DNA from 3 places in the Streptomyces durmitorensis genome. Region 2 is predicted to be linked to each of the others. Evidence: riboswitches for the same ligand, from Rfam matches in the RefSeq annotation. Region 2 holds a riboswitch; each other region holds the start of a gene.
The links. A riboswitch is a leader RNA that binds a small molecule or an ion and turns the genes downstream of it on or off. The one in region 2 is predicted to bind cobalamin.
Positions count from the first base shown of each region.

Region 1: linked by a shared signal. The riboswitch ahead of M4V62_RS05185 (energy-coupling factor ABC transporter permease) and the one ahead of M4V62_RS32190 (cobalamin biosynthesis protein) in region 2 are both predicted to bind cobalamin.
Region 3: linked by a shared signal. The riboswitch ahead of M4V62_RS15460 (ribonucleoside-diphosphate reductase subunit alpha) and the one ahead of M4V62_RS32190 (cobalamin biosynthesis protein) in region 2 are both predicted to bind cobalamin.

Region 1 is NZ_CP097289.1:1,084,832-1,090,487, reverse strand. It holds gene M4V62_RS05200 (enoyl-CoA hydratase/isomerase family protein) at 1-1,059, shown strand, start outside; gene mmsB (3-hydroxyisobutyrate dehydrogenase) at 1,098-1,973, shown strand; gene M4V62_RS05190 (enoyl-CoA hydratase) at 1,970-2,806, shown strand; cobalamin riboswitch at 2,967-3,150, shown strand; gene M4V62_RS05185 (energy-coupling factor ABC transporter permease) at 3,181-3,954, shown strand; gene M4V62_RS05180 (energy-coupling factor ABC transporter substrate-binding protein) at 3,954-4,358, shown strand; gene cbiQ (cobalt ECF transporter T component CbiQ) at 4,365-5,114, shown strand; gene M4V62_RS05170 (energy-coupling factor ABC transporter ATP-binding protein) at 5,111-5,656, shown strand, end outside.
Region 2 is NZ_CP097289.1:7,210,486-7,216,141, reverse strand. It holds gene M4V62_RS32215 (hypothetical protein) at 1-169, shown strand, start outside; gene M4V62_RS32210 (helix-turn-helix domain-containing protein) at 396-1,250, shown strand; gene M4V62_RS32205 (hypothetical protein) at 1,295-1,840, shown strand; gene M4V62_RS32200 (hypothetical protein) at 1,767-2,081, opposite strand; gene M4V62_RS32195 (DUF397 domain-containing protein) at 2,078-2,341, opposite strand; cobalamin riboswitch at 2,579-2,712, shown strand; gene M4V62_RS32190 (cobalamin biosynthesis protein) at 2,818-3,759, shown strand; gene M4V62_RS32185 (cobyric acid synthase) at 3,756-5,264, shown strand; gene M4V62_RS32180 (putative cobaltochelatase) at 5,316-5,656, shown strand, end outside.
Region 3 is NZ_CP097289.1:3,484,975-3,490,630, reverse strand. It holds gene M4V62_RS15465 (ribonucleotide-diphosphate reductase subunit beta) at 1-255, opposite strand, end outside; gene M4V62_RS15460 (ribonucleoside-diphosphate reductase subunit alpha) at 255-2,663, opposite strand; cobalamin riboswitch at 2,799-2,922, opposite strand; gene mctP (monocarboxylate uptake permease MctP) at 3,051-4,700, opposite strand; gene M4V62_RS15450 (DUF3311 domain-containing protein) at 4,697-4,966, opposite strand; gene M4V62_RS15445 (YbdD/YjiX family protein) at 5,088-5,285, opposite strand; gene M4V62_RS15440 (carbon starvation CstA family protein) at 5,282-5,656, opposite strand, start outside.

The DNA.
Region 1 (5,656 bases), 6.1 Mb from region 2:
GCCGAGGACTTCGTCCTGCTCCGTACCGAGGGCCACGCGGCCCACCTCACGCTCAACCGGCCCCAGGCCCTCAACGCCCTCACTCACGCCATGGTGCGGCGCGTCGACGAGGCGCTCACCGCCTGGGAGGACGACCCGGACGTACAGACCGTGATCATCCAAGGCGCGGGCGGACGCGGCCTGTGCGCGGGCGGCGACATCCGCTCCATCTACGAGGACGCGCGCGCCGGGACGACCGCATCCGCCGACTTCTGGCGCGACGAGTACCGGCTCAACGCCCGCATCGCCCGCTACCCCAAGCCGTACGTCGCCCTGATGGACGGGATCGTGATGGGCGGCGGCGTCGGTGTCTCCGCGCACGGCGACGTCCGCATCGTCACCGAGCGCTCCCGCATCGCGATGCCGGAGACCGGCATCGGCTTCGCGCCCGATGTGGGCGGCACCTACCTGCTGGCCCTCGCGCCCGGTGAACTGGGCACCCATCTGGCGCTCACCGGCGCACAGATCGGCGCGGGCGACGCCTTGCTCTGCGGGCTCGCCGACCATTTCGTGCCCAGCGGGGACCTGCCCCGGCTCCTCGACGACCTCGCCGCGCGACCGGTGTGGGACGCGCTCCGGCCTTACGTGCGCCAGGTGCCGCACGGTGAGCTGGCCGGGCATCGCTCCTGGATCGACGACTGCTACGCCGCCGGCACGGTGGAGGAGATCTTCGCCCGGCTGCGCGGCCATGGAGCACGCGCCGCCGCGGAGGCGGCCGACACCCTCGCCGCCAAGTCGCCCACCGCCCTGAAGGTCACGCTCGCCGCACTGCGCTGCGCACGGCGGCTCGGCCCGTTGGAGCGCGTCCTGGAGCAGGAGTACCGGATCTCCTGCGCCGCGCTCGCCTCGCACGACCTGGCCGAGGGGATCCGCGCCCAGGTCATCGACAAGGACCGCAGCCCCCGCTGGGCCCCGGCCACCCTGGCCGAGGTCGGCGGCGCGGACGTGGAGCGCTACTTCGCCCCGCCCGCCGGAGGCGAACTCGACCTGGCCTCGGCCCCACAGGAGGTGGCGTGGTGAACGGCAAGCGCACGATCGGATTCATCGGCCTAGGTCACATGGGCGGTCCGATGGCCGCCAACCTCGCCGGGGCGGGGCATCGCGTCCTCGGCCACGACCTGATGCCCGACCTGCTCACCGCGGCCGTCGAGAACGGCGTGGAGGCGGCCGGATCATCGGCACGGGCCGCAGCGGCGGCGGACGTGGTGATCACCATGCTGCCCGCGGGACGGCACGTGCTCGGCCTCTACCGCGAGGAGGGGCTCCTGGCCGCCGCGCGGCCGGGCACGCTGTTCATCGACTGCTCGACCATCGACGTGGCCGACGCGCGCAGCGCGCACGAGGCTGCGGTCGCGGCCGGGATGCGGACGCTGGACGCCCCGGTCTCCGGGGGAGTGGTGGGCGCCGAGGCCGGCACGCTCACCTTCATGGCGGGCGGCGGCGAAGCCGAGTTCGCCGAGGCCGAGCCGCTCCTGACGGTCATGGGCAGGAAGGCGGTGCACTGCGGCGGGCCCGGCGCGGGTCAGGCCGCGAAGATCTGCAACAACATGATCCTCGGGGTCTCGATGATCGCGGTGAGCGAGGCGTTCGTACTCGGCGAGAGCCTCGGCCTCTCCCCTCAGGCCCTGTTCGACGTGGCGTCGACCGCGTCCGGCCAGTGCTGGGCCCTGACCGTCAACTGTCCGGTGCCGGGCCCCGTCCCGGGCAGCCCCGCCAACCGCGACTACCGCCCCGGGTTCGCCGCCCCGCTGATGGCCAAGGACCTCGGCCTGGCGGCCAACGCCCTTGCAGCCAGTGGGATCGACGCCCAACTCGGCCTCAAGGCGGCTGAGTTGTACGCCACTTACGCGCAGGGAGCCGGAGCGGACCAGGACTTCTCCGGGATCGTCAACACCATCAGGCACCACAAGGCAGGGGACGGGGACGACGCATGACCACGGAGACCACGGAGACCACGGAGACCGCGGAGACCGCGGAGACGGCTGAGGCCACGGAGTCGTACGAGACGATCCGCATCGAGCGGAAAGGCCGCACCGCGCTGCTCACGCTCGACCGCCCCAAGTCCCTGAACGCACTCAACCTCCAAGTGATGAACGAGATCGTCGCCGCGACGGCTGACCTGGACCGGGACCCGGGCATCGGCTGCATCGTCCTCACCGGATCACCGAAGGCGTTCGCCGCCGGGGCCGACATCAAGGAGATGCGGCCCCAGAGCTACATGGACATGTACCTCAGCGACTGGTTCACCGCCTGGGACCGGCTCGGGGCGCTGCGCACGCCGACGGTCGCGGCCGTCTCTGGTTACGCGCTCGGCGGAGGCTGCGAGCTGGCCATGCTGTGCGACATCCTGCTGGCCGCCGACACCGCCGTGTTCGGACAGCCCGAGATCAAACTGGGCGTCATCCCCGGCATCGGCGGCTCGCAGCGGCTGACCCGAGCGGTGGGGAAGGCCAAGGCCATGGAGATGTGTCTGACCGGCAGGACCATGGACGCCGACGAGGCTGAGCGGGCCGGGCTCGTCTCCCGGGTGGTGCCCGCCGGTGATCTCGTCGGCGAGGCACTCGCCGTCGCCGAGACCGTCGCGGGGATGTCCCTGCCCGTCGCGATGATGGCGAAGGAGGCGGTGTCACGCGCCTTCGAGACGACCCTCGCGGAGGGCGTCCGCTTCGAACGCCGCCTTTTCCACGCCGTGTTCGCGACCGCGGACCAGAAGGAGGGGATGGCCGCCTTCGTCGAGAAGCGACAGCCCGGCTTCACGCACTCTTGACCCTCCACCCGCTCCCCGACGCCCGAAGAAGGCGTGGCGCGCGCCAGGTGTGCACGCACCGGGCACAGGGGCTGACCAGGGGCGTACGCCCTGGTCGTGTGCGCTCGCGCGTGCCACAGCTGCGGTGGTCCCGCAAGTTGTCAGGAATCTCGGTCGCGCACTAAGGTCACCACGCCTTGGTGAACGGGAAATCCGGTGTGATGCCGGTGCGGCCCTCGCCACTGTGATCGGGAAGTCCGGCTCCAGCCCTCGCGGCAGCCACTGGGTGCTCACGCACCCGGGAAGGCGGAGTCCGGTCGGTACGACCCGTCAGCCAGGAGACCGGCCAAGGCACGTTGTCCATCCACGAGGTGCTGGAGAGGGTCTGCTTAGCCATGCACATAGCCGAGGGTTTCCTCCCACCGGCGCACGCGATCGCCTGGGGCGTAGCGTCCGCGCCGTTCGTCGTCCACGGAGTCCGCTCCCTGACCCGTGAGGTCAAGGAGCACCCGGAGAGCACCCTGCTCCTGGGAGCCTCCGGTGCCTTCACATTTGTCCTTTCCGCACTCAAAATCCCTTCCGTCACGGGCAGTTGCTCGCACCCGACGGGAACCGGGCTCGGCGCGATCCTGTTCCGGCCGCCGATCATGACGGTGCTCGGCACCATCACCCTGCTGTTCCAGGCCCTGCTGCTCGCCCACGGCGGGCTCACCACGCTCGGCGCCAACGTGTTCTCCATGGCGATCGTCGGGCCATGGGCCGGATACGCCGTCTACCGGCTCCTGAAGCGGTACGACGTGCCGCTCATGGTCGCCGTGTTCTTCGGCGCGTTCGTCGCCGACCTGTCCACGTACTGCGTCACCAGCGTCCAGCTGGCCATGGCGTTCCCCGACCCCAGCAGCGGATTCATCGGCGCCCTGGGCAAGTTCGGCGGCATCTTCGCCGTCACGCAGATCCCCCTGGCCGTCAGCGAGGGACTGCTCACCGTCATCGTGATGCGGCTGCTCGTGCAGTCCAGCAAGGGTGAGCTGACGCGGCTCGGCGTGCTCCTCCAGGGCAAGCGGTCGGCCACCAAGGCGACGGAGACGGCGACGACGGAGAAGACCGCGACGACGGAGGAGACCGCGGCGACGGAGAAGACGACGACGGAGACGGGGGCCAGCGCCTGATGAGCCGGAACGCGAAGATCAACACTCTGCTGCTCCTCATCGTCGCCGCGCTCGCGGTACTGCCGTTGGCGCTCGGTCTCGGCGACGACGAGAAGGAGCCGTTCGCCGGGGCCGACGCCCAGGCCGAGACCGCGATCACCGAGATCAATCCGGACTACGAACCCTGGTTCTCGCCGCTGTACGAACCCCCCTCCGGGGAGGTCGAGTCGGCGCTCTTCGCCCTGCAGGCGGCGCTGGGCGCGGGCGTCCTCGCGTACTACTTCGGTCTGCGCAAGGGACGCAGGCAGGGCGCGGAGATCGCACGGTCGCAGGAGGCACCCGCACCCGCACCCGCCCCCGCATCCGCCCCCACGGAGCAGACAACCGATGCGGAGGGCGCCCGGCCAGAGACCGAGCAGGTCTGACCCGGCGTGCTCCCCATCGACGCGGCGGCGCACAGCAGTCGCTGGCGCCGCCGCCATCCCGTGGACAAGGCCGTGCTCGGGCTCGGCCTCACCGTCCTTGCCGTCTCCCTGCCGCCCTGGCCGGGTGCCGCCCTGGTCCTGGTCGCCGCGCTCGTCGTGCTGCTCGGGCCCGCCGGTGTGCCGCCGCGCAAACTGTGGCGCGCCTACCGCGTGCCGCTCGGCTTCTGCGTCACCGGCGCCCTGACCCTGATCGTGCAACTCGGCGGGCCCGAAGGGTTCGTCACGCTGGCCGACGGCGGCCCCGCGCGGGCCGGCGGTCTGCTCCTGCGCACCTCGGCGGCCTCGCTCGGTGTCCTGCTCTTCGCCTTCACCACACCGATGTCGGATCTGCTGCCCCGCCTGGTGAAGGCGGGCGTACCGGCGCCGGTCGTGGACGTCGCCCTGGTCATGTACCGCATGAGCTTCCTGCTCCTGGACTCCATGAGCAGGATCCGGCAGGCGCAGGCCGCGCGCCTCGGCCACACCACCCGGGCCGCCACCTGGCGCTCCCTCGGCGGCCTCGGCGCCACCGCGTTCGTGCGGGCCTTCGACCGGGCGACGCGATTGCAGGCCGGGCTCGCCGGGCGTGGCTACGACGGAACCCTGCGGGTGCTCGTGCCCGACGCCAGGGTCTCCCGGGGCTTCGTGGCCGTCAGCGCGGTACTCCTCACGGGCCTGGTGGCCCTCACCCTCGTACTGGAAAGGCTTCTTCCATGAGCGAGCCGAGCGCTCCTCGCGAGCGAGAGGCGAGCGAGACCCTGGTCGCTCTGCGCGCCGCTTCCTACGCGTACGAAGAAGGGCCCACCGTGCTCAGCGGCCTGGACTTCGACGTCACCGAGGGGCGCGCGCTTGCGCTCCTCGGCCGCAACGGCAGCGGCAAGACCACCCTCATGCGGCTGCTGAGCGGCGGACTCCGCCCGGACCAGGGCGGATTGACGCTCGGGGGCACCCCCGTGACGTACGACCGCAAGGGTCTGACCCGGCTGCGCACCACCGTGCAGCTGGTCGTCCAGGACCCGGACGACCAGCTGTTCGCGGCCTCGGTCGAGCAGGACGTGTCCTTCGGGCCGCTGAACCTGGGTCTTTCCGACGCCGAGGTCCGGGCGCGGGTCGCCGAGGCGCTCGCCGCGCTCGACATCAGCGCCCTGGCGGACCGGCCGACGCATCTGCTCTCCTACGGCCAGCGGAAGCGGACGGCCATCGCCGGCGCCGTGGCGATGCGGCCGCGCGTACTGATCCTCGACGAGCCGACGGCGGGG
Region 2 (5,656 bases):
CACCCTCGGCATCGTCGGCCTCTCCAAGCGTGAGGCGGCGGCGACATCCGGCGCCACCTCCTCCGCCTCCGCCGGCGGCCCTCCCGTGGCGGCACGCACGGGCGCGTACGTGTGCTTCGCACTCTGCGCGGCGGCTGTGGCGTACGGGATCTACCTGATCGTCGCCTGACGACGACCACGGCCTCACAAGAGCCGGGTGGGACGCACCTCATGGGTGCGTCCCACCCGGCTTTTACGTGTCCGCACACCCCCTCATTCACACGAACGAGGGCATGCGATGCGGCGAAGTGACATATGGCATACTGCTACTCAGCTGTCTGCTAGCGTCGGCTGCACATATGGCTCTCTGCCCTATGTCATTGAATCAGCAGCCATCACGACAGCGAGGAGCCACCATGTCGAGGGATGTCGACCCGAGCCTGAATCGCCGCAGGCTTCGCATCGCACTCCGCAAGGCCCGAGAGGCCACGGAGCAGTCACAGGGCCAAGCCGCCCAAGCCCTCGACTGGTCACTGTCCAAGATCATGAGGATCGAGCAGGGCACGGTCAGCCTCTCCGTGACCGATCTGCGCGCTCTCCTCCAGCAGTACGGCGTGACGGACCAGGAACTCGGCGCGGAGCTCGAAGCGGCCGCCCGCGGCTCCAAGGGGCCCAGCTGGTGGGCCAAGTACAACGACGTCATCGGACCGCAGTTCAGTCAGTACTTGGGGTACGAGAGCGCCGCCGCATCCTTTCGCACGTACAACCCGATCATCGTGCCCGGCCTTCTTCAGACGGACGAATACGCGATGGCTCTCCTCACCCCGCGTCTGGACGAGGGGCAGGCGCGGAAGATCGTGGAGCTGCGGACAGCGCGCCAGGAGCGCGCCCTGGAGGGTGAGAACCCGCCGTGGACGTTCTTCGTCGTCGACGAGGCCGCACTGCACCGGCAGGTCGGCGGACCACGCGTGCAGCGCGCCCAACTGCAGCGCCTCATCGACATCTCGGAGCGCCCGCACGTCTCCCTCCAGGTGCTGCCGTTCACGGCGGGCGCCCACTACTCCACCCTGAGCAGCTTCATCCTGCTCGGCTTCCTGGACGACGAGGACCTGCTCTACCTCGAAGCGCAGGGAAACCAGTCGATCCGTGACGACCACGAGCTGATCGTGCGTCACCAGGAGTGCTTCGAGTCTCTCCGCGAGACCGCGCACGACGGAGAGAAGGCCCTCGACCTGATCCGTCAGGTCAGGGACGGCATTGACAGCAGCTGACCTCTCGGGCCCAAGGAGTCCGTGAGGAGCGAGGAGGCCTCAACATGCCAGCCGCGTTGCGAGAGTGGTGGCACGGGGTCCTCACGGCCATCGGGCAGGCGCCGTGGCGAAGCGGTGGTTCGGGTGGTGCGCAAGGTGCCGGTGGGGCTTCCACCGGCTCGGCCTCCGATGCCACCGGCAGCGCCTCTCCCGGACAGACACCGGACGACGGCCCCACCTACAACCAGCTCGTCCGCGAGGCGATGGCCAACCAGGGCCGCACGGACCGGATGGACACGCTGGACCGCCATCGCACGGACGACAACCTCCGGATGTTCACGACCAGGATCGTCTACTGCACCGGCTGCATACTCGTTCTGGTGCTGACGCTCACCGGAGTGCTCGTCGTCCTGGGCACCGTCGGCATGACGGGCTTCTGGACGGTCGGCTCGGTGATCGCCGTCTTCTCGGCCCCCGTGATCGCGCTGAGCCGCCAGCTCACCCACCTGATCTCGCAGACAGGGGCGACGCCCACGCTCAGCGACGACCGCCGTGCCGTGGTTCCTGCCCAGCGTCCCGAGCCCAGGGCCGAGGCCGATGATCCTGCCTGAACTCGGCCGAACCCCACCAGAGCCCCATGGACACAGCGGCCGCCATGGCCGCGAAGGCCCAGACGGCAAGACGGGCGGCCGCGCCCTCGACCAGCAGCGAAGCCGCCGCACCGACCAGGGTGGCGGCCGCGCCGAGCAGCACGCACCCCGCCACGACCACGACGATCCCCGATGCCTTGCGCTTCCCCCCGTGCCCGCCTCTCACCAGGTGCCGCACCTCGGCGAGATGATGCTCGGTCATCCTGTCCCCCCTCCCTCTCCCCCGTCGCCGGCAAGAGCGTTCAGGAACGCCTGCCAGCGCTTGCCGGAGAAGACGACGCGTGGCCCCGACGGGTTCTGCGAATCACGGACGAGCACCGCCTCCCGCTCGAAGGCGACTTCGACGCAGTCTCCGGAGTACCCGCTGAAACTGCTCCTGCGCCACACCCGTCCCGACGACTTCTCCTTGGCCACGCCGACCTCCCCCTGCCCGAGAGCCGGCGCCGCTCGACGCGCGTCCATGTCGGCGTGCTCCGCCCACGCCGATGCACGATAGCGCCGTGATCTCGGAGGGCCGAGAGGTCCGCCGAGAACCACCACACCACGTAACGACCCGGACCGAATCACTCGTGGACCGCTCTCCGGTTGTCGCGTTCCAGTCTAGGAAAGTTCAATTTCCAGGCCTAGGGAAAAACCGGCCCCATGTGTGCCTCGGCACACTCTCCCGTCCCAGGTCAACGGCAAGTTGACGGGCGTTCGCGGGCGTGGTGGACTGCCGGAGCCATTACGGCGGCAGGAGAGGAAGCCGGTGCGAATCCGGCGCGGTCCCGCCACTGTCATCGAGGAGCGGGCTCCTCGGAAGCCAGGAACTCTCCCCGCCGGTCACGTCGAACCAGGGCGCGGACACCCTGAGTGAGGACATATCGCCATGCGCGGCCGCCCGTTGCCGGTTCCTGTGCCCCTGTCTGTTCCCCTCCACGTACCGGCCGGCTGAACCGGTGCGTGCCGATCGCGACTTCGCGTACGGCGCCGCCGCCGGCCTCCTCGGTGATCTGTTCCTCGGCGATCCTCGTCGCGGGCACCCGGTCGCCGCGTTCGGGCGGGCCGCCGGCGCCGTCGAGCGTGTGCTGTGGCGTGACCACCGCGGGTGGGGCGCCCTGCATGCCGTGGTGTGTGCCGGGGGTGCGGCCGGTGCCGCCGCCCTGGTCTCCTCTCTCGTACGTGACTCCCGCGCCGCATCCGTCGCGCTGACCGCGGCCAGCACCTGGGCCGTGGTCGGCGGGACCTCCCTCGGACGTGAGGCGCGGGCCATCGGCGGGGCGCTCGCCGCCGGGGACGTCGAGGTGGCACGGGAGCGGCTGCCGCATCTGTGCGGGCGCGATCCGCAGGCGCTGGACGCCGACGGCATCGCGCGTGCCGTGGTCGAGTCCGTCGCCGAGAACACCTCCGACGCGGTGGTGGGGGCCTTGGTGTGGGGGGCTCTGGGCGGGGTCCCCGGGCTTGTCGGCTTCCGGGCCGTGAACACGCTGGACGCCATGGTCGGGCACAAGTCCGCGAAGTACCGGCGCTACGGGTGGGCTTGTGCCCGCCTGGACGACGTACTGGGATGGCCGGGTGCCCGGCTCACCGCCGTCCTCGCGGCCGCGGCCGGGGACTCGCCGCGCGGTGCGCTGCGGGCCTGGCGTGACGATGCCGCCAAGCACCCGAGCCCCAACGCGGGGCCCGTCGAGGCCGCCTTCGCCGGGGCGTTGGGCGTGCGGCTCGGGGGGACTCTCTCGTACGCGGGGCGTGTCGAGCACCGGCCCGTCCTGAACGGGGAAGGGCGTCGCGTCGAAGTCGCCGACATCGAGCGGGCCGTGAAGCTGTCGCGGCGGGTGGGGCTGCTGACCCTGGGGGTCGCCGCGGCCGTGAGCACGATACGGAAAGGCAGGGCCTCATGAGTGGTGGACTGCTCGTCGCAGGGACCACGTCCGATGCGGGCAAGAGCGTCGTCACCGCCGGGATCTGCCGGTGGCTGGCCCGCAAGGGGGTCTCCGTCGCACCCTTCAAGGCACAGAACATGTCCCTCAACTCCTTCGTCACGCGCGAAGGTGCCGAGATCGGGCGCGCCCAGGCCATGCAGGCACAGGCCGCCCGGGTCGAGCCGAGCGCGCTGATGAACCCCGTACTGCTCAAGCCGGGCAGCGACCGCAGCAGCCAGGTCGTCCTGATGGGCAAGCCCGTGGGCGAGATGACCGCGCGGGGCTACCACGGCGGGCGGCAGGAAGCGCTGCTCTCCACCGTCGTGGGATGCCTGGAGGAACTTCGGGGCAGCTATGACGCCGTGATCTGCGAAGGCGCGGGCAGCCCCGCCGAGATCAATCTGCGGCGTACGGACATCGTGAACATGGGGATCGCGAGAGCCGCCCGCTTCCCCGTGGTCGTGGTGGGAGACATCGACCGCGGTGGCGTCTTCGCCTCCTTCTTCGGGACGACCGCGCTGCTCGGCGCCCAGGACCAGGAGCTGGTCGCCGGGTATCTCGTCAACAAGTTCCGGGGCGACGTCTCGCTGCTCGAACCCGGGCTCGACATGCTTCTCGAACTCACCGGACGGCGTACGTTCGGTGTGCTGCCGTTCCAGCACGGCCTCGGCATCGACGAGGAGGACGGCCTGCGGGTGTCCCTGCGGGGCGCCGTCAGGGAGTCCGTCGTCGCTCCCCCGGTCGGCGAGGACGTGCTGCGGGTCGCCGTCTGTGCCGTGCCGCTGATGTCGAACTTCACGGACGTGGACGCGCTGGCCGCCGAACCCGGCGTCGTCGTGCGGTTCGTGGACCGGGCCGACGAGCTCGTCGACGCCGATCTGGTGGTCGTGCCGGGGACGCGCGGGACGGTGCGCGCCCTTCAGTGGCTGCGCGAGCGCGGCCTCGCGGACGCCATCGCGCGGCGCGCCGCCGAGGGGCGTCCCGTGCTCGGGATCTGCGGTGGCTTCCAGGTGCTCGGCGAGCACATCGAGGACGACGTCGAGTCGCGGGCCGGAGCCGTGGACGGGCTCGGGCTGCTGCCCGTGCGCGTGCGCTTCGAGCGCGAGAAGACCCTCGCGCGGCCGGTCGGCGAGGCCCTCGGAGAACCCGTCGAGGGGTACGAGATCCACCACGGCGTCGCCCAAGTCCTGGGCGGAGAGCCCTTCTTGGACGGCTGCCGGGTCGGCGAGGTGTGGGGCACGCACTGGCACGGGTCGCTGGAGAGCGACGCGTTCCGGCGCCGCTTCCTCACCGAGGTCGCGCGGGCCGCCGGGCGCCGCTTCGTGCCCGCGCCCGACACCAGCTTCGGCGCGCTACGCGAGGAGCAGCTCGACCTGCTCGGTGACCTGATCGAGGAACACGCGGACACCGACGCCCTGTTCCGTCTGATCGAGACCGGCGCCCCGCCCGGCCTCCCCTTCATCCCACCGGGGGCACCCTCATGACCCTCCTGCCGCTGTCCCCTGCCCCGCCCCGCATCACGTAATGGAGGCCTTGTGAGTACCCCCTATCCGTTCACCGCTCTCGTCGGGCAGGACGACCTGCGGCTCGCCCTGCTGCTCAACGCCGTCTCGCCCGCCGTCGGCGGCGTGCTCGTGCGCGGGGAGAAGGGGACCGCCAAGTCCACCGCCGTGCGGGCCCTTTCCGCCCTTCTTCCGCAGGTGCCCGTCGTCGCCGGGTGCCGCTTCTCCTGCGATCCGGCCGCCCCCGACCCGGCCTGCCCGGACGGACCGCACGACGCGGGCGGGGCCGCCGTGCGCGACGCGCGGATGGTCGAGCTGCCCGTCGGCGCCTCCGAGGACCGTCTGGTCGGTGCGCTCGACATCGAGCGGGCGCT
Region 3 (5,656 bases), 3.7 Mb from region 2:
GAGCACGAGGTTGTTGGAGACGATCGAGTCGCCGGTCGCGAAGAACGCGACCAGACGGCCGATCATGTGCTGCTCGCCGGGCGAGAGCTTGGCGAGGTCGGCGACGTCCGAGTGGAGGTCGACCTCCTCGACGGTCCAGGTGTTCTTGATCGCGTCCCGGTAGCGCTCGTAGAAGTCCGGGTAGCGCATGGGACGCAGGGTCAGCTCGAAGCCCGGGTCGAGGAGGTTCTTCTCGGCGTTGGTGGTGGAGCTCATTACTGGCAGGCCTCGCAGGACTCGGGGTTTTCCAGGGAGCAGGCGACGGCCTCTTCGGCCGATGCCTGCGCAGGTACGGGGGCGGGGGTGGGCTCGGCGGCCTCGGTGCGGCCGGCCGCCGCGCGGGCGATCCGGGTCGCGGGGCGCGAGCGCAGGTAGTACGTGGTCTTCAGACCCTGCTGCCAGGCGTACGCGTACATCGAGGAGAGCTTGCCGATGGTCGGCGTCTCCAGGAACAGGTTCAGGGACTGCGCCTGGTCCAGGAACGGCGTGCGCGCGGCGGCCATGTCGATCAGGCCGCGCTGCGGGATCTCCCACGCGGTGCGGTAGAGCTCGCGCACCTCGGCGGGGATCCAGCTGAAGCCCTGCACCGAGCCGTTGGCCTCGCGCAGCGCCTCACGGGTCTGCGCGTCCCAGACGCCGAGCCGCTTGAGCTCCTGCACCAAGTAGGCGTTGACCTGGAGGAATTCACCGCTCAGCGTCTCGCGCTTGAACAGGTTGGAGACCTGCGGCTCGATGCACTCGTACACGCCCGCGATGGACGCGATCGTGGCGGTCGGCGCGATCGCCAGGAGGAGCGAGTTGCGCATGCCGGTCACGGCGATGCGTTCCCGCAGCGCGGCCCAGCGCTCCGGCCAGGCCGGCTCGACGCCGTAGTGGTCGGGGTGCAGGACACCGCGCGCGGTGCGGGTCTTCTCCCAGGCGGGGAGCGGACCGTTGCGCTCTGCCAGGTCGGCGGACGCCTCGTACGCGGCGAGCATGATCCGCTCGGCGATGCGCGTCGAGAGGGCGCGCGCCGCGGGGGAGTCGAAGGGCAGCTTCAGCTGGAAGAAGACGTCCTGAAGCCCCATGGCGCCCAGGCCCACCGGACGCCACCTGGCGTTGGAGCGTCCGGCCTGCTCGGTCGGGTAGAAGTTGATGTCGACGACGCGGTCGAGGAACGTGACGGCGGTACGGACGGTCTCGTCGAGCCGCTCCCAGTCGATGTCACCGGCGGCGGTGTCCACGAAGGCGCCGAGGTTCACCGAACCGAGGTTGCAGACGGCCGTCTCCCCGTCGTCCGTCACCTCCAGGATCTCCGTGCAGAGGTTGGAGGAGTGGACCGTGTGGCCGGGCTCCGCCGTCTGGTTGGCGGTGCGGTTGGCGGCGTCCTTGAACGTCATCCAGCCGTTGCCGGTCTGCGCGAGAGTGCGCATCATGCGGCCGTACAGGTCACGGGCCGGGATGGTCTTGCGGGCGAGCCCGTCCGCCTCGGCCTTGCGGTAGGCGGCGTCGAACTCGTCGCCCCACAGGTCGACCAGCTCGGGCACGTCGGCCGGCGAGAACAGCGACCAGTCCTGGCTCGCGGCGACCCGGCGCATGAACTCGTCCGGGATCCAGTGCGCGAGGTTGAGGTTGTGCGTGCGCCGCTGGTCCTCACCCGTGTTGTCGCGCAGCTCCAGGAACTCCTCGATGTCGGAGTGCCACGTCTCCAGGTAGACCGCGGCGGCGCCCTTGCGGCGGCCGCCCTGGTTCACGGCGGCGACGGAGGCGTCCAGGGTCTTGAGGAACGGGACGATGCCGTTGGAGTGGCCGTTCGTGCCGCGGATCAGTGAACCGCGGGCGCGGATGCGGGAGTACGAGAGGCCGATGCCGCCCGCGTGCTTGGAGAGGCGGGCGACCTGGTGGTAGCGGTCGTAGATGGAGTCCAGCTCGTCCAGCGGGGAGTCGAGGAGGTAGCAGGAGGACATCTGCGGGTGGCGGGTGCCGGAGTTGAAGAGCGTCGGCGAGGACGGCAGGTAGTCCAGGCGGCTCATCAGGCGGTACAGGGCGGCGACTTCGTCCACCGAGCGCGTACTGCCGTCCTCTGCCAGGCCGCTCGCCACGCGCAGCATGAAGTGCTGCGGGGTCTCGATGACATGCCGGGTGATCGGGTGGCGCAGGAGATAGCGGCTGTGCAGGGTGCGCAGGCCGAAGTAGCCGAAGCGGAAGTCGGCGCCGTCCTGAAGCGCCGCCTCCACGAGAGTGTCGAGGTGCTCCGCGTGGTCGGTGACGAACGCGGCGGTGCGGTCCGCGATCAGGCCCTCGCGGTGCCCCACGGCGACCGAGTCCGAGAAGGAGCGCACGCCCTGCGACGCGGCCTCGTCACGGATGCTGAGGCTGAGCAGCCTGGCCGCGAGCTGCGAGTACGTCGGGTCCTCGGAGATGAGACCGGCTGCGGCCTCGGTAGCCAGCTCCCGCAGCTCCGCCAGATCCGCTCGGGCCGAACGCCCACGCAGCGCGGCGGCGGCGACGCGGCCGGGGTCGGCGTCGGGGAGGTCGACGGTGAGTTCGGTCAGGGTACGCAGCAGCGCGGTTCCTGGGCCGTCGGCGGTCTGCTGACCGTCGGTGGTCTGCGCTGACGCAGGTTCGGCTGGCGCGATGGTCACGTGGAGCACTCCCTCGCTCGGCTCAGAGCCTTGGGGAGGGGAAGGTGACGCACGGGCGCGCCCAGGGCAGGGCTGTGCTCCGCGTCCACCAGCCCATTCCACGAGGCCCGGACGTCGTTGGCACCCGGACCGGTCGGAACGGGTGCGCTGTCGACAGGTCTTCGGACTCGTGGGCACGACAAATGCGTACTCATACACCGTTGCGGGACAGTTCCGGACTTGCACCGGATTCCCCTGCGGCGACAGCGAGCACGAGCATACATCTTGTGCTGGCTCTGAGAAGCAGCCCCACATCTTGTGTCGGCACTGCGTACCACACACACAAGTGCGGGCCGCCGGATTCCTCCGGCGGCCCGCCTGGCGTGCTGATCGGTGTGGGGGAGAGGCTCAGTGCCCGGCAGGCGCCCCGGCCGTGGCCGGCGGCAGCTCCTCAACGACACCCGGGTCGCCCGCGTCCGCGGTGTAGTCCCCGGGAGAGGTCTCGTCGATGCCGTCAGGGGCCTTCATGGCGCGCAGGACGAAGGTCATGACCACGGTGACCACCACGTTCAGGACGAACGCCGTGAGGCCGATGTAGCCGATCTCGCCGATGCCGGGAATCTCGTCGGACGAGCCGCCGAAGTGCTTCTGCGTCGGCGAGGCGACGCCGTACGCGGCGACCGTGCCGTAGACCATGCCGACCGCCCAGCCCGCGAGCAGCGCCCAGCGGTGGAACCACCGTGTGAACAGGCCGCCGACCAGCGCGGGCATGGTCTGCAGGATCCAGATGCCGCCCAGGAGCTGGAAGTTGATCGCGACCGTCTTGTCCATGGTGAGGACGAAGGCGAGCGCGCCGACCTTCACCAGGAGCGAGACCAGCTTGGAGACCTTGGTCTCCTGCGCGGGTGTCGCGTCCGGCTTGATGAAGTCCTTGTAGATGTTCCTGGTGAAGAGATTCGCGGCCGCGATGGACATGATGGCGGCCGGCACGAGCGCGCCGATGCCGATCGCCGCGAACGCGACGCCGGTGAACCAGTCGGGGAACATCGTCTCGAACAGCTGCGGGATCGCCAGCTGCCCGTTCTCGACCTTGACCCCGGCCGCGATCGCCATGAAGCCGAGCAGCGCGAGCAGGCCCAGCATCAGCGAGTAGAGCGGCAGGATCGTGGTGTTGCGGCGGATCACGTTGCGGCTCTTGGAGGAGAGCGTCGCCGTGATCGAGTGCGGGTACATGAACAGCGCGAGCGCGGAGCCGAGCGCGAGCGTGGCGTAGGTCCACTGACCCGCGTGGCCCGGCGCGAGACCCGCGACGGGCTTGCCCGCCGCCTCGTTCGCCGACGAGAACTTGTCGTTCGCCGCCTGGAAGATCTCGTCGAAGCCGCCGAGCTTGATCGGGATGTAGATGATCGCGACGGCGATGACGAGGTAGATCAGGCCGTCCTTCACGAACGCGATCAGCGCGGGGGCGCGCAGACCCGACGAGTACGTGTACGCGGCGAGCACCGCGAACGCGATCAGGAGCGGCAGGTCCTTGATGAACCAGTTCGTGTCCGGACCGCCGCCGACGCCCATGACGTCGAGGACGGCCTGGATGCCGACCAGTTGGAGCGCGATGTACGGCATCGTGGCGAGGATGCCGGTGACCGCGACGGCAAGGGAGAGCCCCTTGGAGCCGAAGCGCCCGCGCACGAAGTCCGAGGTGGTCACGTATCCGTGCTTGTGCGACACCGACCACAGGCGCGGCAGGAAGGTGAAGATCAGCGGGTAGACGAGGATCGTGTACGGCACCGCGAAGAAGCCGGCCGCGCCCGCCGCGTAGATCGCCGCCGGGACGGCCACGAAGGTGTACGCGGTGTAGAGGTCGCCGCCGAGCAGGAACCACGTGACCCAGGTGCCGAACGAGCGGCCTCCCAGGCCCCATTCGTCCAGGCTCTCGGTCTCGGCCTTGCGCCAGCGCGCGGCCAGGAAGCCCATCGCCGTGACGGCGGCGAAGAAGAAGATGAAGACGGCGAGGGCGATGCCGTTGACGCCGCCCGTGTCCGCTGCGAGCTCGTTCATCGGGTCGCACCCCCCTGGGCCTGCTCGGCCTTGCGGGCGCGCTGGTCACGCTGCCACAGTTTGTACGCGATCATGGTGAGAGCGGTGGATATGAGCACCCACAGCATCTGGTACCAGTAGAAGAACGGGATGCCGATGAAGGTCGGTTCGACCTTCGCGTAGGAGCTCACCCAGAGCATCGCCACGAACGGCGCGACGAGGCAGAGGGCAATGACCACGCGGACCGGCGTGATCACCGGTCTGCTCACTTCAGGCGCATCTGACACTTCGCGGCTCCGCTCCCTCGCTTATCCCACCTTTAACGTGCGGGAAATCTAAGCGAGAGGATTGATCTATGGAACCCCCGTCCGGATACCGGACGGGCCGCGATGTCCTCGACATGCCTGCTCAGCAGCAGCGGAACCCCTGCCTGGGGTCTGACTCCTGTTGGTCCGTCCGCTTTCGCTCGAACTCCCTCCGGGACGGGACGGATGCCCCGGGATGCGTCTTCCGCGTGTGCGCGACATAACGGTCGTACGCGGACTCGTCGGTCAACTCCCGTGCGTACCATCGCACCCAGCGCAGTCCGCGAAGCACCCACGTCATGACGGGGCCTTCGCGTCGCTGGTGACCTTCGCTTCGGCCGCCGCCAGTTCCGCCTTCTCCTCCTGGGTCGGGATGAGCCCGGCCGGCGCGGTCAGCTTCGACTCGACGTACTCCGCCTCGCTCAGCTTGGACGACTGCGGGTTGCGGACGTGCTTCACGCAGATCCGGGCCGCGTCCGCGATCACGATGACGATGAGCAGGGCGAGCGTCGCCGAAAGGACGCCGTCCACCGTGGAGTTGGTGACGACGGTGTGCATGTCGTCCATGGACTTGGCGGGCGGCAGGATCTTCCCGTCGTCGATCGCGTCCTGGTAGATCGAACGCTGCTTGAAGAAGCCGACGCGCGGATCGCTGGAGAACACCTTCTGCCA